2 regions of the Caballeronia sp. GAWG1-1 genome follow, and region 2 is predicted to be linked to the other one. Evidence: riboswitches for the same ligand, from Rfam matches in the RefSeq annotation. Region 2 holds a riboswitch; the other holds the start of a gene.
The links. Region 2 has a riboswitch for cobalamin ahead of NCT03_RS19095 (CbtB domain-containing protein). Riboswitches for the same ligand answer to the same signal wherever they lie in the genome.

Region 1 (3,218 bases), on a different contig from region 2:
GTCGCGCATGAAGTTGCGCGCCTGATAGTTGCGCACGCCCGTCCACGGGAGGGTTTTCTTCGGCGCGTGCGCGAGATGATCGATGCTCGCTTCGTCCGGTTCGGACTTCATCAGCCAGTAGCGCATGATGGATTCGGCAACGGGGTTTTGAAACGGGCTCGACAAAAGCAAACGGCATCGGTATGAACCGATGCCGCTGGAGTAGGGTCCCCACCTCGGCCGCTAGGCCGGCATCCTGAACCTGGGTTCAAGATTGGTCGCAGTAAGCAACACTTCGGGTACATCAGACAGAGTGACGCGCGCGCCCGTGCTGCAAGTTTCCACAACCGTGCCAATGTAGCATTGGTTCAAGGAATATATGACCTTGGCGAACCAGGCAGGGAGTAGTCACTCTACACCAATCGAATGTCTAATGCAGCCTCTCGACACCAATTGCGCAGTTTCTTTTTTCGATTGACATCGCGCGACCGATTAGCGTTCGCCAAGGAGCGGCGTCGCGGCACTTCGGTCACTGCACTTCATACTGCGCGATGACAGCACCAAGCTGTTCGTTCATGGAGTGCATCGTGCGGCGAATTTCCTCGGCGGGGAAGGCCTCGCCATGACGCACGCTTTCTTGCAGCCTCAGCAATTCGGAAGCGAGTGAAAGCGCGGCCATCACCGCAATGCGGTCTTGCCCGCGCACGTTGCTTGCATTGCGCACCTTGTTCATCTCGGCGTCGACGCGTGCCACCGCTTCACGCAGCGCGCCTTCGGTTTCCGGCGAACAGGCGAGGCGATATTGCTGGCCGAGAATGGATACTTCGATCTGCGTGGTCGTCATGCCTTCTCTCCGTGATGATGCTCACTGTGCTCTCCCGCGTGCGCATGCTCGTGCGCGGCTTGCACATCGTGAGAACGGGCATCGAGGAGATCGAGCTGATTTTCCGTCTCGGCATGATTCGCGGACTTGCCGCGCGGCAACTTTTCGAGAATCGCGTTCAGGCGGACCTGCGCGTCGTCGATCTTGGCCGAGAGGGAATCGCGTTCGGCTTGCAGCGTGTCGCGCTCCTCGCGCATTTGCACGAGCTCTGCCTGCACGTTCGCGTAGTCGCTACGCAGTTGTTCGATTTGTGCTTCAAGCGCGAGACGCGCCTGATTGTGCCGCTCGCTGATCTGGATCAGCCGGCCGATATTTCCTGACAGTGATTCGAGTTCGTTGAGCATGTGCTGCGTCCTCTAAAGACCTCGCATTCTAGCGCGGTTCAACGGAGCTTCCGATAATTGTCTCGTTTCGAGACGTAACAGCACGCGATCATGCGTGCATCGCGATGCATTCGTGTGTGGAAAGCGCGGGCGCTGCCGATGCGATGCGACGGCGGGTTCTAGTTGGGTTCGTCGTGAGCCGTGTGTCTTGCGATGATCGGCCAGGGTCGTTTCTTGACGGTCCTGAATCGCGCTCCTACACTTGCCGCACTTTTGGTGCTCGCGTCCGCATTCTTTTGCGGGCGCAGTCAAACGGGAAACAGGAAGCGGCGCCGCCAAGGCCACGCCAACCTGTGCTGCCCCCGCAACGGTAAGCGACCGCAACGCAAGTTGCAAGTCGTCCCTTGCGCGTTTTTCGCCGCGCCGTCGTGTGAGTTTGCTTGCGAGTCTGTCTGATTCGCAAGAATCCGCCGCTCGACGCAGGCAAGGCGAAGAACGTGTCGATGCCACTGCGCTTCATGCGTGGGAAGGCGGGACGGTGTGTCGCCAGCCCGGATACCGGCCAACTGTTCAGCGCGTTCGTCTGTTCGCATTCGAGCGCGCTCGTCGCGCATTGGCCTTGCGGGGAGCGAGGTCGCGCCAGCCTACGCATGGGAACATTTCACGCATGGTATCGCCACTTGCCCGACACGCGGGCAGACGCAAAACGATCGAACGCGCCGCGCTCGTCGCCCTCAACACATGGCTGCTCGCTCATGAAGCGCTCGCGGACGAAGCCTCGCAACCGCCGCTCGCACCCGTCGTCGTGACCGCGACGCGCACCGCGCAACCTCTCGCCGATACGATCGCGCAGACTTCGCTCTTCGACGCCCAGGATATCGCCGATAGCAATGCCTACGACGCGCTCGGCGTCATCGGTCTTGCGCCCGGCGTGCAGGTGACGCGCAATGGCGGCCCGGGAGCGAATGCAAGCGCGTTCATACGCGGCGCGTCCTCGACGCAATCGCTCGTTTTAATCGACGGCGTGCGTGTGGAGTCCGCATCGCTCGGCTCGGCGCAGCTTGCGCAGATCATGCCGGATCAGATCGACCGCATCGAAGTCGTGAACGGCAACGTGTCGGCGCTGTACGGCTCGGGCGCGATCGGCGGCGTCGTGCAGATCTTCACGAAAGACGGCGAGGCGCATCCGCCGCGCTTCTACTTCGAGACGGAATACGGCAGCTATCACACGCAGCGGCAAGCGGCGGGCGTTTCCGGCGCGCTCGATAGCGAAGGCCGCACGACCTTCAGCTTCAACGTATCGCGCGAGAAGACCGATGGTTTCTCGTCGATCGATCCCGCGCTCGCGCCCAACGCCAATCCGAACGCGAACGGTTATCTGAACGAAAGCGTCGTGGCCACGCTGCGCCACAAGTTCGGCGACAAATGGGACGTGGGCGTGCGCTTCTATCAGTCGAACGGCATCGACAGTTTCGACGATGCCTACGGCTTGCCCGGCGATCTCAACGATTCGCACAGTCGCGTGCGGTCGACATCGGTGTTTGCGAACGGCCGTATCACGGACCAGTGGACCACGCATTTCACGGTCGCGCAGGGACAGGACCGCGCGAACATCGAGCAGAACGGCATCTATACGAGCCGCTTCAATTCCGAGGATCGCCAGTATCTGTGGCAGAACGACTTTCGCCTGACGGAGGCGCACAAGCTCCTGTTCGGTTACGAGCATCTCGACCAGACGCTCGATTCGGATCAGTTCAGCGCGCCGGATCGTCACGTGAATTCGGTGTACGCGGGCTATGTGGGACGCTTCGGTTCGAGCGAAGTGCAGGCCAATCTGCGCCACGACCAGTATTCCGATTTCGGCGGCGCGAACAGCTACTATCTGGGCTACGCGTACAACATCGACACGCACTGGCGCGCGAGCGCGAGTTACGCGGCGTCGTTCCGCGCGCCGAGCTTCGACGATCTCTACTATCCGTTCAGCGGCAATCCGTCCATTCAGCCCGAGCGCAGTCATTCGGTGGAAGCGGCGC
Region 2 (3,218 bases):
CCGTCTGAATCACTTCGAAGCCTTCGAATTCCGGGTGGCCCAAGTAAAGCTGCCTGGTTTCTCCGCCTGCATTGCGATGCGCGGCGCGAAATGCATCCGACTGAGTCCACTGTTCGAACGCAGCATGGTTTGTCCAGATCGTGTGACTCGAATAGAGGACATGGTCATCCCGCGTCGGTCCCTTTAGCAGATGGAACTCCACGAAGCCCGGCACTTCCTTGAGGTGCGTGTCGCGGCTTGTCCAGAGATGTTCGAAATCGGCTTCCGCGCCTGGAACGATCTTGAAGCGGTTCATGGCAATGTACATGTCGATATGGCTCCTTGGTTTTAGGCATTCAAAAAATAATCAGGCCTTTGACAGTTCGACCAGCGTCCTGAAGCCGCCGAAGAACATGCGTTTGGGATCGAACGGCGGTTCGCCGTTTTCCATCATGCTCTTAAGGCGCGAGTCTTCCATTACTTTGGCGTTGACGGCGTCACGTTGTTCGCGCGATTCATAGACGATCCACGAGAAGACCACCGTTTCGCCTTCCTTGAGCTGTACGCTTCGAGGGAACGAGGTGAGCTCGCCTGGCTTAACATCGTCGGCAATACATTCGACAAACTGCAGCGCGCCATATTCCAGCCATATTTTGCCCGCTGCATCGGCCATGCTGCGATACGCGTCGACCTTGTCGATCGGCACTGGTACGACGAAACCATCCACATAGTGCGCCATTGCTGTCTCCTTTGAGCTAACCAGTCGCTGCTTGCTTTGAGCACCGGGCGGCCATCTAAGTTCAGGAGGGCACGTTTGTCCATTTGCCTTCCGCGAACTTGAGCAAGACGGACGATAGCGGCGCGAGATCCATCTTGAGTATCGACGACAACGGTTCGTCGCGCACGATACAGAGCGCCGCCTTCATGACGATGGCGTGCGTTACGACTATGCAGCATTCGTGCTCTGTATTCGAAGCAAGCCCCTCGAGCGCTTTCTCAACGCGCTTTGACAGCATTGCCACGCTCTCGCCGCCATGCGGCCTTGCATGGGGATCGGAAAGCCATGCCGCAACGTCTTGAGGCTCGCGCTCACTAATCTCGCGAATGGAACGACCGCGCCATTCTCCATAGTCGATGTCGTCGAATGCGGCATCGATCGAGAAATCTGTCGTGAGCCAGGCCGCTGTTTCGCAAGCAGCGCGGGCTGGGCTGGATGTGACGCGGCTTGGCTCGCCCGGGAGGTCGAACGTGCATTCAGCCTGTTCGACAGGCTCGTCGCCTTGCGGAAAACGCCCACCTTTCATGGCATGCGTGGCGGCGTGGCACAGCAAAATCAATGTCGATTGCATAGCCTTTAGCTCATGGTCGTTTTACTTTGCCGGCAATCATCATAGAATGGCAAGCTTGCAGTGCGAGGAAGCCGGTGGAAGCCCGGCACGGTCGCGCCACTGTATGCGGTTCGCGCTAAGAGCGCGATGCCGCGAGTCAGACCCCGCTGCATGCTCTTCGTCTATCGGGACGCGCTTTTCCCTGGAGAAATTTCAATGAATATGTCCAACGCGCCGGCTTTTTCCGCTGGCATTGCAACGCCCGCTAACGATGCGCCGGTCCCCATTCCGGTGCGTGAGGTCCTTCCTTGGGCCGTTTTTATCGGCCTCGTTCTGCTGATCGCGATTTATTTCGTCGGCGCCGAGCAAGGTGCAACGTCCATTATCTCGGGCATGTACGTCCACGAATTCGTTCACGATGGCCGACACTTGCTCGGCTTTCCGTGCCACTGAGGACGGAGCATGATTCGCAACTTGCTTATACGCGGCATGGTCGCGGGACTCGTCGCGGGCCTGATCGGCTTTGGCTTTGCGCGCGGCTTCGGCGAACCTTCAGTTGCTCGGGCTATCGCGTTCGAAGAACAGCACGAGCATGCACAAGCGCCCGCACACGATCATCACGATGAAGCGGCGGCAGCGCAATCGCATAGTCATGGTGATGATGAAGAACTCGTTAGCCGGGACACGCAAGCGGGTTTGGGCTTACTAACGGGCGTGGTGGTGTTCGGCACGGCTTTAGGCGGTATTTTCTCGCTGATCTTTGCCTTGGCTTATGGGCGGCTTGGCTCGTTGCATGCGCGCGGAACCTCGGTTTTGCTTGCGCTCATTGGTTTCGTTAGCGTTGCGCTCGTGCCGTTCATCAAATATCCGCCAAACCCGCCCGCCGTGGGCAATGCCGAAACCATTGGTCCGCGTACGGCGCTTTTCTTCGGCATGGTGGCGATATCAATCGTCGGCGCGGTGTTCGCGGTCTATGCGCAGCGACGCTTGCAGGCGCGTCGCGGCAACTGGAACGCGGCGCTTATTGCGGCGGCTGGTTACGTCGTCCTGATGGTTATCGCGCAAGTGGCGCTGCCTTCTGTCGACGAAGTACCCGCCGACTTTTCCGCGTCGTTGTTGTGGAATTTCAGGCTGACTGCCGTCGGTATTCAAGCATTGATCTGGGCAACGCTTGGACTGCTCTTCGGCGCGCTTGCGTCACGTGAACTCGAGCGTCCGGCAGCGCGTCGCATGGCCGCTGCCTGATTAGAATGCTCGATGGGTATCAAAAGGCCCGCGTCGCTTGAGCACGAGCGCGGGCCTTCGTTCATTGCGAGGCCGCGCGCCGCTCAAGCAGCTGGTCGAACAACGCGAGCTTCGCGTGCTCGTCCATCGTTCTAAAGAACTTAATTTCCTCGCGGCTTCTAAAGCATCCCGCGCACAGGCCGCTCGATGCATCGAGCTTGCACACGCCGGTGCACGGCGAGCCGATTGGTTCCTGCGCGCTGGCGCGTTCGATCGTCTCGGCGAGATCGCGTGGCCCGATTTCGGTCGATGTCGTCATAGCGCTTCGCCGCGAAAGAGCGCAGCCATTGCCGCAGGATTCGATGGCCAGTAAGCGTGCATGTAAGTGGCCGTTATCGCGCCATGACGATAAAGCGCTTCGCCCTGCGCACCGGTCGTTGCGTGCGTGGCTGTCGTGAAAGGCTGCATCGATGTCTTGAGCGTCGAATAGTGAAAGGTGTGGCCGGTGAGCGGACCGTGGGCGGTGTCGACTCGTTGCATCGCCAGCCGCGAAAGACGGCGTTGCATGGTGGCGTCGCCGGGAAGGGCGCTTAGCATTGAATGACGATTGCCTTCGACATCCGTCAGTGCGTCGAGCAGGTAGAGCATACCGCCGCATTCCGCGACTACCGCGCGATTGCGCGCGAT

Region 1: another riboswitch for cobalamin. It lies ahead of NCT03_RS03185 (TonB-dependent receptor domain-containing protein); the one in region 2 lies ahead of NCT03_RS19095 (CbtB domain-containing protein).

The regions. Positions count from the first base shown of each region.
Region 1 is NZ_JALQDB010000006.1:111,665-114,882, forward strand. Features, by position in the region: gene NCT03_RS03165 (EVE domain-containing protein) at 1-126, opposite strand, end outside; RNA gene ssrS (6S RNA) at 204-386, opposite strand; gene NCT03_RS03175 (cell division protein ZapA) at 509-823, opposite strand; gene NCT03_RS03180 (ATPase) at 820-1,206, opposite strand; cobalamin riboswitch at 1,443-1,766, shown strand; gene NCT03_RS03185 (TonB-dependent receptor domain-containing protein) at 1,853-3,218, shown strand, end outside.
Region 2 is NZ_JALQDB010000029.1:228,854-232,071, reverse strand. Features, by position in the region: gene hmuQ (heme-degrading protein HmuQ) at 1-307, opposite strand, end outside; gene NCT03_RS19105 (DUF1428 domain-containing protein) at 347-718, opposite strand; gene NCT03_RS19100 (histidine phosphatase family protein) at 780-1,328, opposite strand; cobalamin riboswitch at 1,370-1,493, shown strand; gene NCT03_RS19095 (CbtB domain-containing protein) at 1,530-1,760, shown strand; gene NCT03_RS19090 (CbtA family protein) at 1,770-2,552, shown strand; gene NCT03_RS19085 (DUF1289 domain-containing protein) at 2,614-2,850, opposite strand; gene NCT03_RS19080 (cobyrinic acid a,c-diamide synthase CobB) at 2,847-3,218, opposite strand, start outside.